DNA from 2 places in the Massilia sp. UYP32 genome. Region 2 is predicted to be linked to the other one. Evidence: predicted binding sites of a transcription regulator. Region 2 holds the regulator's gene; the other holds the start of a gene.
The links. Region 2 encodes LexA, which represses DNA repair genes until DNA is damaged. Its sites were predicted from a motif close to ACTGTATNNNNATACAGT; they were not measured.
Positions count from the first base shown of each region.

Region 1: the regulator LexA is predicted to act here: its motif matches at 3,581-3,598, upstream of dinB (DNA polymerase IV).

Region 1 is NZ_JBNDIK010000008.1:117,863-125,580, forward strand. It holds gene ABIB42_RS08270 (catalase) at 1-1,408, shown strand, start outside; gene ABIB42_RS08275 (recombination-associated protein RdgC) at 1,478-2,374, opposite strand; gene dinB (DNA polymerase IV) at 2,449-3,564, opposite strand; gene ABIB42_RS08285 (S8 family peptidase) at 3,669-5,480, opposite strand; gene ABIB42_RS08290 (TonB-dependent receptor) at 5,872-7,718, opposite strand, start outside.
Region 2 is NZ_JBNDIK010000009.1:170,396-178,113, reverse strand. It holds gene ABIB42_RS09380 (SPOR domain-containing protein) at 1-120, shown strand, start outside; gene ABIB42_RS09375 (CvpA family protein) at 135-623, shown strand; gene purF (amidophosphoribosyltransferase) at 688-2,211, shown strand; gene ABIB42_RS09365 (cystathionine gamma-synthase family protein) at 2,215-3,456, shown strand; gene ABIB42_RS09360 (tetratricopeptide repeat protein) at 3,577-4,293, shown strand; gene lexA (transcriptional repressor LexA) at 4,341-4,970, opposite strand; gene rpsF (30S ribosomal protein S6) at 5,255-5,647, shown strand; gene priB (primosomal replication protein N) at 5,689-5,979, shown strand; gene rpsR (30S ribosomal protein S18) at 6,011-6,301, shown strand; gene rplI (50S ribosomal protein L9) at 6,340-6,792, shown strand; gene ABIB42_RS09330 (replicative DNA helicase) at 6,902-7,718, shown strand, end outside.

The sequences.
Region 1 (7,718 bases), on a different contig from region 2:
CAAGTACACCACGGCACGCGTGCTCAACGAGACCGGCGTGCAGACCCCGGTATTCGTACGCTTCTCGACCGTGATCGGCGCCAAGGAATCGCCCGAAACCGCACGCGATCCACGCGGCTTCGCGGTCAAGCTGAAAACCGTCGACGGCAACTGGGATTTGGTGGGCAATAACCTCAAGGTGTTCTTCATCCGGGACGCGATCAAGTTCCCGGACATGATCCACGCCTTCAAACCCGATCCCGTCACCAACCAGCAAGAGCCATGGCGCTTCTATGACTTCATCTGCAGCCATCCGGAAGCGCTGCACATGGTTACCTGGGTCAAGAGCCCATGGGGCATCCCAGCCAACTACCGCGAGATGGAAGGTTCGGGCGTCAACACCTACAAGCTGGTCAACGATCACGGCGTCGCCCATCTGGTGAAATTCCACTGGCAACCCAAGCAGGGCGTGCGCAACCTGACCGCGCAACAAGCTGCCGAGATCCAGGGCCGCGACACCAGCCACGCCACGCGCGACCTGTACGACGCGATCGAGCGCGGCGACTACCCGGAATGGGAATTCTGCGTCCAGATCATGGCCGACGGCGAGCATCCCGAGCTCGACTTCGACCCGCTGGACGACACCAAGCGCTGGCCGGAAGACCAGTTCCCGCTGCTGCCGGTGGGCCGCATGGTGCTGAACAAGAACCCAGACAATGTGTTTGCAGAAACCGAGCAGTCGGCCTTCGGCACCGGCGTGCTGGTCGAGGGCATCGACTTCTCGGACGACAAGATGCTGCAGGGCCGCACCCTGTCCTACTCGGACACCCAGCGTTACCGCGTGGGGCCCAACTACCTGCAACTGCCGATCAACGCGCCGCAAGAGAAGGCGAAGGCGCGCACCAACCAGCGCGACGGCCAGATGACGTTCTATGTGGACGGCGTCGACGGTTCGGACGAGGACAAGCACATCAACTACGAGCCGAGCCTGATGGGCGGCTACCAGGAAGCCGAGCAGCCGGGCTACGAATACCACCAGTGGGTGGAAGGCCACCTGGGCCGCTACCAGACCACCACCACGCGCAGCGACTACAAGCAGGCCGGCACGCGATACCGCACCTTCGAGGACTGGGAGCGCGACGACCTGGTCAACAACGTCGGGGGAGATTTGAAACAATGCCCGGAACCGATCCAGCTGCGCATGGTGTGGCATCTGTGGCACTGCGACGAGGATTATGGCCGCCGCGTGGCGGAAATCGCCGGGATCGACCTGGAGAAGGCCAAGGCGCTGCCGCCGTTGCCGAACCGTCCGGCGCCGCATGAGGATCGGCAGGGGGCGACCTATACCAGCGGGGAGCTGGAAAATGGTGGTGGTACGGGTGGGAAGTCGGAGCCGGCCACGAGCGAAGAAGTCGCGGCGGCGAAATGATGTGATCCGTTAAATATTGTGGGGTGGACGGCAAGCCGTCCACCCCACATCACCTTAGCGGGCCGTCAATTACGCCTTGGCTTCGCCGCCCAGCGCCTCGACCACGTCGGCCAGCAACTTGGCCAGCTCGCCCGTCATCAGCACGATGTCGTTGTCGAAACGCTCGTCGTCGCTATAGGTCGGGCTTTCGCCTTCCTTGATCACGTCCAGCGGCTTGATGCCCTTGATCGCCAGCGACTCGGTCAGCACGAAGCTGATGCGGTCGTTCCAGGTCATGGCCAGGCGGGTGCACTGCTTGCCGGCCGCGATGTGGCGGCGGATGTCGTCCGGTTCCAGCGTGTGCTTCACGTAGCGCACCGCAGCGCGGCTTTCGCCGGTCGCACGCAGCTCGGTGTCCTGGTCGATCGTGAAGCCGTACGGCGCTTCATCGGCTTCCAGCCAGCCGGTCATCACGGCGACCGGCGATTTCTGGACGCGCAGCGATTCCAGCGGCATCTTGTCGACGGCCTTGAGCAGCAGCTTGACGATGTCGTCGGCCTTCGCCGGGCTCGCCGCATCGACCACCAGCCAGCCATTGACCGGGTCGATCCAGGTCCAGACGTTGCTGCGCAGGGTGAAGGCGCGCGGCAGCAGTTCGTCGGCCACGCGTTCCTTCAGTTCTTTCATTGCCTTTTTGCCTGGCGGGAAGCCTTGCTGCTCTTCCAGCTCGGCTGCCTTGGCCTTGGCCACCTGGTTGATGACCGATGCCGGCAGCAACTTCTTTTCGGTGCCCAGCATGATCAGCATCTGCTTGTTGACCACGTGGACGAGGCCGCCGTTCGGGCGCGGCTTGTCCCAGCCCTGGCGCAGCAATTCATTGCTGCTGGCAGGCACGAAGCTCTGCGGCTCGAGGGCTTGTTCCAGTTGTTCAGGGGTATAGGCCCATGGGGCCGGCAGACGGTAAATCTGTAGATTCTTGAACCACATAGGTTATCCGGTTGTGTCAGTATTTCAAAGGATCGATATTCTACGCTGCTATATGGCAACGTCGCATAAAAAGCTCAGGACCTTATCGAATCGTCCAGAACGTCGTCGAACAGCCGCAGCTGCTCGATGGTTTCGGTGTCGCCCAGGCGCACGCCCACGCCCAGCAGGCGCACCGGGCGGCTGGCTCTAGCCCAGCCGGTCTCCATCAGGCGCGCATAGGTCGGAATATGTGGCGCATAGCCTACGCACTCGACCGTCGTCTGCTGGAAATCCGAGAATTTGATTTTCACGAACAACTTGTTGATGAATTTTTCGGCATTCGCGCGCTTGATCCGGCCCAGCAAGTGCTCATATAAATCGGGCAGCAAGGCCAGGCAGCCGGCCAGGTCGGGCACATCGGGCGTAAAGGTCTCTTCGGTGCTGATCGACTTGCGCTCGCGCGAGACGTTCACTTCGCGGTGATCGACGCCGCGGCTCAGGTCGTATAAACGCGCGCCGAAGCTGCCGAAGTGTTCCTGCAGCTGGTCCATGCTCCAGGCGCGCAGGTCGGCGCAGGTCTGCAGGCCCAGGCGGTTCATCTTTTCCGCCGTCACCTTACCCACGCCGTGCAGCTTCTTGACCGGCAGCGCCGCCACGAAGGCGTCGACTTCGTCAGGGCGCACCAGGAACAGCCCGTCCGGCTTGTTCCAGTCGCTGGCGATCTTGGCCACGAACTTGTTCGGCGCCACGCCGGCCGAGGCGGTGATGCCGACGGTCTCGAAGATGCGGCGCCGGATCTCTTGCGCGATCAGGGTCGCGCTGCCCTTGCAGTGGGGGGAATCGGTGACGTCCAGGTAGGCTTCGTCGAGCGACAGCGGCTCGACGATCTCGGTGTAGTCCTGGTAGATCGCCATGATCTGGCGTGAGGCGATACGGTATTTTTCCATCGCCGGCGGGATCACCAGCAGATCGGGACACAGCTTGATGGCGGTGGCGGTGGCCATCGCCGAATGGATGCCGTAGCGCCGCGCCTCGTAGTTGCAGGTGGCGACCACGCCGCGCTGGTCGGGCCGGCCGCCCACCGCCAGCGGACGGCCGCGCAGCAGCGGATCGTCGCGCATCTCGACCGACGCATAAAAGCAATCGCAATCGCAGTGGATGATTTTTCGGACCGGGGCGTTCACGCTGGATGCCGCCCCATGGTGCGATATGCGGGATGGGGACGATACTGTAATTGCATACAGTATCGTCCGAAATGCCGTTTGGCGCAAGCCGCTGCAGCACTGGGTGGACGGCCAGGCCGTCCACCCAGGTATTACCAGCTAAGCTTCAGCGTGTATTTGCCATTGGTGGCGCCGGTGCCGCCACTGTAGTAGGTCACGCGCACGTAGCGGGTCGCCGCGCTGGTGCCCGTATTGCTGGAGCTGACGCTGTCCACCGCGCCGACGCCGTTCTGGCTGGTGCCCAGCTGCGAACCCGATGCGTTATACACGTACAGGTCGTAGTCGGCATTGGAGAGGCCCGGGGTCAGGACCGCGCTCAGCGTTTTACCCGCCGGCAGGTCGACGCGGAAGTAATCCGTGTCGGTGGTCGAGCCGAGGTTGCCGTTCACGGTCGTGTTGCCGACGGTGACCAGGTCGGCGGTGGCGATGGTGTTGTTCGCCTCGCTCTCGGCCAGGGTCGTGGCCGCGGTGCCGCCGGTGGTGGCCGCATTGACCGCCGCGGTGGCGTCCACGATGCCGGTGCCGCAACCCGAGCAGCTGGCCGGGAAGGCGCGCGCCGTCGATTTCAGTTTCGACTCGATGTCGTCCGGCGTCAGGTTGGTGTTCAGCGCCAGCATCAGCGCCGCCACGCCGGCCACGTGCGGCGTGGCCATCGAGGTGCCCTGGTAGGCCGCATAGCTGTCCGAGGCCGGCGCGGTGGTGCCGGTGTTCAGCGTCGACAGCACGCCATAGGCGCCGTCGCCGCCCGGCGCCGCCACGTCGATCAGGGTGCCGTAGTTCGAGTAGGAAGCGCGCCCGCCGGTGCGGCCGGTGGCCGCCACCGCGATCACGCCCGAGCAGTTGGCCGGGCTGGCGTTGCTGACGTTGACGGCGTCGTTGCCGGCGGCGACCACCACCACCGCGCCGCGCGAGCGGGCGCCGTTGATGGCGTTCTGGGTGGTCGCGCCGCAGGCGCCGCCGCCGCCCAGCGACAGGTTCAGCACGCGCGCCTTGTTGGCATTGGCCGGCACGCCCGACACGCTGCCGCCCGACGACCAGGTGATCGCGTCGGCGATGTCCGAGGTATAGCCGCCGCACTTGCCGAGCACGCGCACCGGGACGATCTTGGCGTTGTAGGCCACGCCCGCCACGCCGGTGCCGTTGTTGGTGCGCGCCGCCACCGTGCCGGCGACGTGGGTGCCGTGCCAGCTCGAACCCTGGTCGCGGGTCGGCTGGCCGTTGCCGCATTCGCCGGCCACCACGGCGTCGCCCGGATCGCTGGCGTCGCTGTCGCGGCCGTTGCCGTCGTTGCCGATGGTGGCGGTGCTGATGAAGTCATAGCCGGCCAATAGCTGGCCCGAGAGGTCGGCGTGCTGGCGGTAGCCGGTATCGATCACCGCCACCACCACGCCGCTGCCGGTCGACTTGTCCCAGGCGGTCGGCAGGCGCAGGCCGCCGGCGGTTTCATAGTAATGCCACTGGTCGGTGTAGCGCGGGTCGGTCGGCGTCGCCATATGGGTCATGATGCGGTCCGGCTCGGCGTACTCGATGGACGGGTCGCGCGCCATCATCTCGGCGGCCAGCGATTCCACTTCCTTCAGGTGGCGCCGGCGGTCCAGCTTGAACACCTGGGCGCCGGTCGAGATGGCATGGCTTTCCTTGACCACCATGCCGAACTGCTGGCCGGCGCGGTCGAGCTTCGCCTTGCGGTCGCTGCTCAGGCCGGCGACCCGGGCCGCGGCGCCATTGGCGGCGGCCTTCGAGTCGCGGTACTTCACGATGATACGGTCTGTCTCCACGACGAACTGCGGCGCGCCGCTGCCGCTCGCGTCGGCGGCCGCGAGGGCGGATCCGGCTCCCAGCGCCAGCGCGACCGCTGCACACATCTTCAACACGGTCGGATGAATCGAATGCGTTTGCTTCATGGTTCTTCCTTCTTCAAGGTTTTCCGTCAAGCGATGGCTCGCTTGTGTCGTTGTAGGACCGGCGGTGCCGGTGCCGTCTCGAGGCGGCAAACTCAGCTTAGCTTGAAGAAAAGAACTGGCAGGAATAAATTCCAACCGTTTTCGGCGTGCATACAACGGTTAACTCGGCATATTCAGCAGAAACATGATTTCTTCGGCAAATCGTTAAATATGCAAAATATTTAGTGCCATGATAAAGATGTTGAACAAGTATGCATTGCGAATAGTGTAATTGGCAGATAAATATTCATGCAACACTTCTGGTTTTTTGTGTCATGCACCGTGGGCAAAACGAAAAAAAGGGCCGCGCAATGCGCGGCCCTTCGGTTCAGGCGAACTGACTGTCAAACGATCAGAAATTGCCCTTGAACTGCATACCCCATTGGCGCGGCTCGTTGGTGAAACCGGTCAGGTTGTTGAAGTCGATGGCGCCGGTGATGCGGCGCTGGTCGAGGATGTTGCGGCCGAACGCGGCGACTTCGTACTTGCCGTTGCCGAAGATGTAGCCGACGCGCACGCCGCCTTCGGTCAGCGGGGCGCCGGTGAACTCGGTGGCCTCGTACAGGAAGAAGTTGATCTTGCTGCGGTACGACCAGTCGGTGAAGACGTACAGCTCGCCGTCACGGAACGGCACGCCGTAGCGGGCGGTCGCGTTGAAGGTCCAGCGCGGCGCCTGCGGCAGCGGGTTGCCGTCGATGACTACGCGACCAAAGGCGTTCAGCGGGTTGGTGACCGTGCACTGGGCGCACTTGTTCACCGACAGGCTGCCGTCGCGGATCTGCGTGTAGTTGTAGCTGGCGCCGGCGCTCACGCGCAGGGCGGTGCTGACGGCCGCTTCGAAGTCGAACTCGGCGCCCTTGCCCTTGGTCTTGTCGGCATTGATCAGGCGATTGACGTTCGAGTTGCCACCCACCACGGTCAGCTGCTGGTCTTCGATCGTGTAGTCATAGATCGAGAACGAGGTGCGGGCGCGGCGGTCGAACAGGTCGGCTTTCACGCCCAGCTCGAACGACTTGATGGTTTCCGAATCGGCCACGGTGATCGGCACTTCGGCCGAGGCGGCGGCGATGCTCGGTGCGCGGAAGCCGGTGGCGGCGCGGCCGTAGACGTTCACGGTCGGGGTCAGCTTGTAGGTCGCCGACAGGTCCCAGTTGATCTTGTCCTTGCTCTCTTCCACCGACGACGGGCCGATCTGGACGACGTTGGTCGCCTCGATGGTGCGGAATTCCTTCTCGTCCTTGGTGTAGCGCAGGCCGCCGCGGATGGTCCAGTCCGGGGTCAGGTCGTAGCTTGCCGATGCGAACGCGGCCCAGGCTTCGTTCTTCTGGTTCGAACGCAGGCGCGAGGTGCGCGCATAGGTGGTGCTGTTGAAGTTGTCGCTGCCGCCAGTCACGTCTTCGTCGAAGAAGTACAGGCCGGCCTGCCAGTTGAACGGGCCGGCGTAGGCCGACTCGAGGCGGAATTCCTGGGTGTACTGGTCCAGGTTCTCGATATAGCCGTTGGTCTCGACCTGGAACGGGATGAAGCCCGGGCCGGCCGGCGTGCCGCCGTCGATGTCGCCGCGGCTCGAGTAATCGATGATGTGCTCGTAACCGGTGATCGAGTGCAGCTTGTAGTTGCCCAGGTCCCACTGCAGGCGCAGGTTGATGCCGTTGGTCTTCAGGCTCTGGAAGTTCTGGGCGTTGGTGACGATGTCGTCCAGGTCGGTGCCGTCGGCGAAGGTGTTGCTGCCCTTCTTGATCAGGTTGGCGCGGAACAGGCGCGCGCTGCCGTTGGTCTGGCGCTGGTGGAAGCCCAGCAGGCCGCTGAAGCCGTCCTTGCTGTACAAGAACTGCACGCGTTCGGCGTGCTCGTTGTAGCCGTCCAGTTCACCGGTCTTGCGGGTCTTGGCGACGTCGCTGAAGTTGTTGACGTAGTCGTCACGGTGCTGGCCGACGGCCGACACGCGCATCGCCACATTGGTCGACAGCGGCACGTTGACGGCGCCTTCGGCGTTCATCGTGTAGTGCGAGGCCGCCGACAGGTTGTAGTAGCCCTCGACCTTCTTCAGGTTCGGCTTTTCGGATTCGAATTTCACGACGCCGGCCGGGGTGTTGCGGCCGAACAGGGTGCCCTGCGGGCCGCGCAGCACTTCGACGCTGGCCAGGTCGAAGATCGGGAAGCCCTTCAGGATCGGATTCTCCTGCACGATGTCGTCGT
Region 2 (7,718 bases):
ACCCAGAAGTCGGGCGAACTGATCCGTGTGCGGATCGGTCCGTTCAGCAAGGAAGAAGCCGAGAAAGTGCGCGCCAAGCTGGGCGGCATCGGCCTGTCCGGCACCATGGTGCCGCTCTGATCTTGCTCTGAAGCGTGACGATTTTCGATTACCTGGTGCTGTTCGTGCTGATCGCTTCCGTCGTCATCAGCACCCTGCGCGGCCTGGTCAAGGAAATCCTGTCGCTGCTGGGCTGGATCGTCGCCTTCGTGGTGGCCAATGCCTATGGCGCCGGGCTCGCGCCGCTGCTGCCGGAAGTGATTCCCGGCGACACGGCGCGCCTGATCGTGGCCTTCATCGCGCTGTTCCTGGGCGTGCGTATCCTGATGGGCCTGCTGTCGCTGGCGATCGGCGCCCTGGTGGAAGCCACCGGGCTCTCGCTGGCGGACCGCGGCCTCGGGGGATTGTTTGGATTGGCGCGCGGCGTTGTAATCGTGCTGGCCGGCGTCATATTGTGTGGGATGACGGACATTCCGAAGCAGGCATTCTGGCAAGAGGCCCTGTTGTCGCCGATCGCCGAGACCGGCGCCCGTACCGTCAAGCCCTTCCTGCCCGCTGCCATGGCGCAGCACGTGAATTTTTGACCAGCATTCCTCAGTCGTAGAACTTTTTTCTGTAATCAAGCACTCAAGCTTTTAGGAGCACACCATGTGTGGCATCGTCGGCGTCGTCTCTCACTCTCCCGTCAACCAGTTGCTGTATGACGCATTGCTGCTGCTGCAGCACCGCGGCCAGGATGCGGCGGGCATTGCGACCAATCACAGCAGCATGTTCTCGATGTTCAAGGCCAACGGCCTGGTCCGGGACGTGTTCCGCACCCGCAATATGCGTTCGTTGTCGGGCAACAGCGGCATCGGCCACTGCCGCTACCCGACCGCCGGTTCGTCGAGCGAGGAAGAAGCGCAGCCGTTCTACGTCAATGCGCCGTTCGGCATCACGCTGGCCCACAACGGCAACCTGACCAACCAGGCCCAGCTGAAGGACGAGCTGTTCCGCAACGACCGCCGCCACATCAACACCGATTCCGACTCCGAAGTGCTGCTCAACGTGCTGGCCCACGAGATGCAGGAAGCGGCCGACGGCTATACGCTCGACGCCGATGCGGTGTTCAAGGCGGTCGCCGCCGTGCACCGCCGCGTGCGCGGCGCCTACGCCGTGGTGGCGCAGATATCGGGCCACGGCATGCTGGCCTTCCGCGATCCGTTCGGCATCCGCCCGCTGTGCCTGGGCGTCAACGAGACCGAGCAGGGCAACGAGTACCTGGTGGCCAGCGAATCGGTCGCCCTGGAGGGCCTGGGCTTCCGTTTCGTGCGCGACATCGCGCCGGGCGAAGCGGTCTTCATCGACGAAAACAACCAGCTGCACGAGCGCCAGTGCGCCGAGAACCCGTCGCTCAACCCGTGCGCCTTCGAGTTCGTCTACCTGGCCCGTCCGGATTCCGTGATCGACGGCGCCTCGGTGTACGCCACCCGCCTGCGCATGGGCGAGTACCTGGCCGACAAGGTCAGCAAGGAGATCCCGGTCGACGAGATCGACGTGGTGATGCCGATCCCCGATTCCTCGCGCCCGGCCGCGATCCAGCTGGCATTGAAGCTCGGCGTCGAATACCGCGAAGGCTTCATCAAGAACCGCTACATCGGCCGCACCTTCATCATGCCGGGCCAGGGCATGCGCAAGAAATCGGTGCGCCAGAAACTGAACGCGATTAGCTCCGAGTTCAAGGACAAGAACGTGCTGCTGGTCGACGATTCGATCGTGCGCGGCACCACCAGCCGCGAGATCGTGCAGATGGCGCGCGAAGCCGGCGCCCGCAAGGTGTTCTTCGCCTCGGCCGCGCCGCCGGTGCTGTACCCGAACGTGTACGGCATCGACATGCCGACCCGCGACGAGCTGATCGCCCATGGCCGCACGGTCGAGGAAGTGTGCCGCGAGATCACGGCCGACCGCGTGGTGTACCAGGACGTCGACGCGCTCAAGCGCGCGATCTCGGACGTCAATCCGGCGCTGAAGAACTTCGAGGCCTCGTGTTTCGACGGCGTCTACGTCACCGGCGACGTGACCCCCGAATACCTGGACCGCCAGGAATCGGCGCGTCACAATCCGAAGTCGAAGGACGCCGAGGACAAGGTGCGCACCCAGCTCAACCTGAATCCGCCGGTGGCGGCCGAGTAAACCATGTCGGATAACAAGCACTACGGTTTCACGACCACCATCCTGCACAACGATCGCCGCAAGACGATCGAGCAGGGTTCGCTGCACAAGCCGGTGCACACCTCGGTCGCCTTCGGCTATGCCGATGCGCGCCAGCTGGCGTCGGTATTCCAGGGCAAGGAGCCGGGCTTTCGCTACGGCCGCCAGGGCAACCCGACGGTGTCGGCCCTGGAAGACAAGATCAGCAGGATGGAAGACGGCGTCGCCACCCTGTGCTTCGGCACCGGCATGGCGGCGATCGGCGCGCTGTTCCAGGCGCTCCTGAAAGCCGGCGACCACATCGTCTCGTCGAGCTTCCTGTTCGGGAACACCAACAGCCTGTGGCAGACGGTGGCGGGGCAGGGCGTCGACGTCGCTTTCGTCGACGCCACCGACGTGGCCCGGGTGGAAGCGGCGCTGCAACCGAACACCCGTATGGTGTTCGTCGAGACCATCGCCAATCCGCGCACGCAGGTGGCGGACCTGGCCCGCATCGGCGAACTGTGCCGCGCGCGCGGCATCCTGTACGTGGTCGACAACACGATGACCACGCCCTGGCTGTTCCGTCCGAGGGACGTGCATGCCGGGCTGGTGGTCAATTCGCTGACCAAGTCGATCGGCGGCCACGGCATCGCGCTGGGCGGCGCGCTGACCGACACGGGCCTGTTCGACTGGGCCGCGTATCCGAACATCGCCCAGAACTTCAGAAAGCAGACAGCAAGTGCGCAAGGCATGGCGCAGCTGCGGGCCAAGGCGCTGCGCGACTTTGGCGCCGCGCTGGGGCCGGAAGCGGCGCACCACATCGCGGTCGGCGCCGAGACGCTGGCCCTGCGCATGGAGCGCACCTGCGCCAATGCGCTGGCGCTGGCGACGATGCTCGAAGCCGATGACCGGGTCGCCGCCGTGCATTATCCGGGCCTGGCCTCGCACCCGCAGCACGCGATCGTCGAGACCCTGTTTCGCTCCGGCGGCTCGCTCTTGAGCTTCGAGCTGAAGGACGAGATCGACCCGTTCGATTACCTGAACCGCCTCAAGTTGGCGATCCCGGCCTCGAACCTGGGCGACAACCGCACCCTGGTGATTCCGGTGGCGCACACGATATTCTTCGAGATGGGGCCCGAGCGGCGCGCCAGCATGGGCATCGCGGAAGGCCTGATCCGGGTGTCGGTGGGCATCGAGGACACCGCCGACCTGGTCGGCGACTTCCGCCAGGCGCTGGATGCGTAAAGCCAGGTAAAACTGTCCTGATGGGGCCGGCAAATGCCGGCCTCGTCGTTTTTGCGGTTGAGCCCAGCCGTAAAACACGGCTATCATGGACTTTTACCAGCCCAGCCTTACGGTATGCCCATGAAACGAATCCTGTCCTGCCTGTTCCTCGCGGTGTCCTTCGCAAGCGGTGGCGCCGCCTTCGCCGGCGAACTCGAGGATGCCAACGCCCTGTTCGAGAAGAAGGACTATGCGGGCGCGCTCAAGCTGTACACCAAGCTGGCCAATGCCGGCAATCCACAGGCCCAGCAGCAGCTGGGCCAGATGTACTGGTATGGCGAAGCCGGCGCGGTCGACGAGGCAAAGGCGAAGGAGTGGTTCGAAAAGTCGGCCGCCAAGGGCAATAAGGTCGCCGCCGACTCGCTCGTGATCATGCAGCAGCGCGTCCTTCGCCGCGCCGAGATCGACTACTGGATCAAGGGCTACGATGGCGCCGAGCTGCAGTCGGGCGAATACCGCTGCCCGTCGCCGCGCATCCCGGCGGTGTCGAAGATCAATGAAGAGATCGAGCGCGTGAACAACGCCGTGACCAGCTGGCAGGATTGCTACAACAAGATGGTGACCAACCTGAACGCGCAGTCGCCGCTGACCAAGCGCATCCCGCCCGACATCGCCAAGCTGATGAACAAGCAGGAAACCGAGGCCTCGACCGCCTATCTGGAGGCGGTGCGCCAGAACATCGCCGAGGGAGCGAAAGTCAATTCGAAGATGGTATTGGCCGATTTCGCCGCCTGGCGCAGCGCGACCGAGGCCTTCGTGGACCAGCATAATGCGGTGGTCAACAAGGCCAAGCAATAATAGTGAATGCCGGCCCGCAGGCCGGCGTGCTCAAGAGGTGAAGTCGATCAGTTCCAGCTGCGCATCAACCCAACCGCCAGTCCCTCGAGCGCAAACTCTTCGTCGGGCGTGACTTCGATGACCTTGAAGTCGGGGTTCTCGGGCAGCAGTTCGACCAGGTCGCCGGTCTTGCGGTAGCGCTTGACGGTGACTTCCTCGCCCAGGCGGGCGACGACGATCTGGCCGTTCTTGGCGCTGTCGATTTTCTTGACCGCCAAAAAGTCGCCATCCATGATGCCGGCGTCGCGCATCGACCAGCCTTTTACCTTGAGCAAGAAGTCGGGCCGCGCCGCGAACATCGCGGTGTCGACGTTATAGGTCGCTTCGACGTGTTCTTGCGCCAGGATCGGATTGCCGGCGGCGACGCGACCGACCAGCGGCAGCGACATCAGGGAAGGTGGCGGCATCGGGATCTGCTCGACGCTGGCGCCGACCAGGCGGATGCCGCGCGAAGTGCCCGGCGAAATCTCGATCGCGCCCTTGCGCGCCAGGGCTTGCAGGTGTTCTTCGGCCGCATTGGCCGAACGGAAGCCCAGTTCGGCCGCGATTTCGGCCCGGGTCGGAGGGAAACCCGTGTTCTCGATCGCTTCCTTGATCAGGTTAAGGATCTGTTCTTGCCTTGCAGTGAGCTTGAGCATAAATAATCTTGCAGCAACGGGTTGTAGAGGTAGACTGTATTTTTGTACAGTATTCTGCTATACGCAAGTGATATACACGAAAAAGCGCAAAAAAAGCGCGCACAAGACAAAAAACAGGGCGTCCATGGGCCTAATTGTCGAGTGAGCGCGGCGCCGCGATGGGGCGCTTGACAGCAAAGTTCCCTTTTTGCCCATTTCACGCTATACTAGCTGGCTGTTCCCTTCCCACACTCGTCTTGACGCCGAGGTGGGCATTTATGTAAAACGTCCTCAAGGAGTAATGCATGCGTCATTATGAAATCGTTTTTATCGTCCATCCGGACCAGAGCGAGCAAGTCCCGGCGATGATCGAGCGTTACAAGACCACGGTGACCAGCCGCGGCGGTAACATCCATCGCGTGGAAGACTGGGGCCGCCGCCAGATGGCTTACCAGATCCAGAAGCTGCCAAAGGCTCACTACATCTGCCTGAACATCGAGTGCGACAACGAGACCCTGGTCGAGCTGGAAACCGCATTCAAGTTCAATGATGCCGTTCTGCGTCATCTGACCGTCAAGATGAAGAAAGCAGAAACCGCACCGTCGCCGATGATGAAATCGGTGCAGCGCGAAGACGCAGCCAAGAGCCACCGTGCAGAAGCAGCCGCTCCTGCAGCTGCCCCGGCCGCCGCTGCCTAAGATTTTTTCCAGGAATTCGTAGCAAGCAGTAGTAGAACCGGGTGAACCAGCTCCAGCTCGTGGCGACCATCGCCGAGCGTGATGTCCTGCGCTACACCCCGGCCGGCGTGCCGATCGTTTCAGCCGTCCTGATGCACAGTTCGCATCAGCGCGAGGCGGGGATCGATCGCCTGGTCGAGTTCGAAGTTCCCGCGTTCGCCGCGGGCGAGATTTCGGGCAGGTTCGGAAACGCCGAGCTCGGCGCCAGCTACCGCTTCGATGGATTCCTCGCACGAAAAAATCGCAACAGCAAAGCCCTGGTGTTTCACATCATTGATTTCAGTGCCGCCTAGTTCGGCAATTTAGATATACAGGAGCCTCGAAATGGCATTCGGTAAAAAGTTCGACAAAAACAAAGCCAAAGAAAAACTGAAGCGCAAGCAGCAGAACCCGCTGTTCAAGCGCAAGAAATTCTGCCGCTTCACCGCCGCCGGCGTTGAGCAGGTCGACTACAAAGACGTCGACACCCTGAAGGACTTCGTCCAGGAAAACGGCAAGATCATGCCAGCACGTCTGACCGGCACCAAGGCGCACTACCAGCGTCAGGTCGACACCGCCATCAAGCGCGCCCGTTACCTGGCGCTGCTGCCGTACACCGACCTGCACCACGGTTAATCGTCGGTCACGACAGTCAGATATCCTGGAGATAAAACATGCAAGTTATTCTGTTGGAAAAAGTTATCAACGTCGGCAACCTGGGCGACGTCGTCAAAGTCAAGGATGGTTACGCACGTAACTTCCTGATCCCACAAAAGATGGCACGCCGCGCTACCGCGTCGGCAGTGGCCGAGTTCGAAGCCAAGCGCGCCGAACTGGAAAAAGCAGCCGCCGAGAAACTGGCAGCCGCCCAAGCCCAAGGCGACAAGCTGAGCGGCCTGACCGTCACCATCGGCCAGAAGGCCGGCGTCGACGGCCGTCTGTTCGGTTCGGTCACCAACGCGGACATCGCTGAAGCGCTGACCAAGCAGGGCTTCCCGGTCGAAAAAGCTGCCGTTCGCCTGCCGAACGGCCCGCTGAAGACCACCGGCGAATTCCCGGTTGCAGTCGCCCTGCACACCGACGTCGTGTCGGAAATCACCATCGCTGTCGTGGGCGAAGCTGCCTAAGCGAATGCTGAACTGAAGTAAAAGCAGTGCACAAAAAAGCCGGGTTCTCCCGGCTTTTTTGCTTTTGAAACTCACCAATTATGACAGCCGTGTGACAGGAGAAGGTATAATGCCGCCCATGAACGCAGCACCCTCAGACCCGCAGATCGAAGCCCTGCGCATTCCCCCGCACTCCATCGAAGCAGAGCAGTCCGTCATCGGCGGCCTGCTGCGCGATAATGCCGCCTGGGACCGCATCGCCGACTTCATGCATGCGGAAGACTTCTACCGTTACGATCACCGCATCATCTTCGAACAGATGGTTCGCCTGATCAACGCCGGCAAGCCGGCCGACGTGATCACGGTCTATGAAGCCTGCAACCAGCTCGGCAAGGCCGAGGAAGTGGGTGGCCTGCAATACCTGAACGCGATGGCGCAGAACACGCCGTCGGCCGCCAATATCCGCCGCTACGCCGAGATCGTGCGCGACCGCGGCATCCTGCGCCAGCTGATCACCGTCGCCGACGAGATTTCCGGCAATGCCTTCAATCCGCAGGGCAAGGAAGTCAAGCAGATGCTCGACGAAGCGGAATCGCGGATCTTCGCCATCGCCGAGCAGGGCGCCCGTGGCGCCCAGGGCTGGCTGGCGGTGCAGCCGCTGCTGACCCAGGTGGTCGAGCGCATCGACGAACTGTACTCGCGCGAAAACCAGGGCGAGATCACCGGCGTGCCGACCGGCTTCATCGACCTCGACCGCATGACCTCCGGCCTGCAGCCGGGCGACCTGGTCATCGTCGCCGGCCGTCCATCGATGGGCAAGACCGCGTTCTCGGTGAACATCGGCGAGAACGTCGCGATCGAGGCCGGCCTGCCGGTCGCCGTGTTCTCGATGGAGATGGGCGGCGCCCAGCTGGCCATGCGTATGCTCGGCTCGGTCGGCCAGCTCG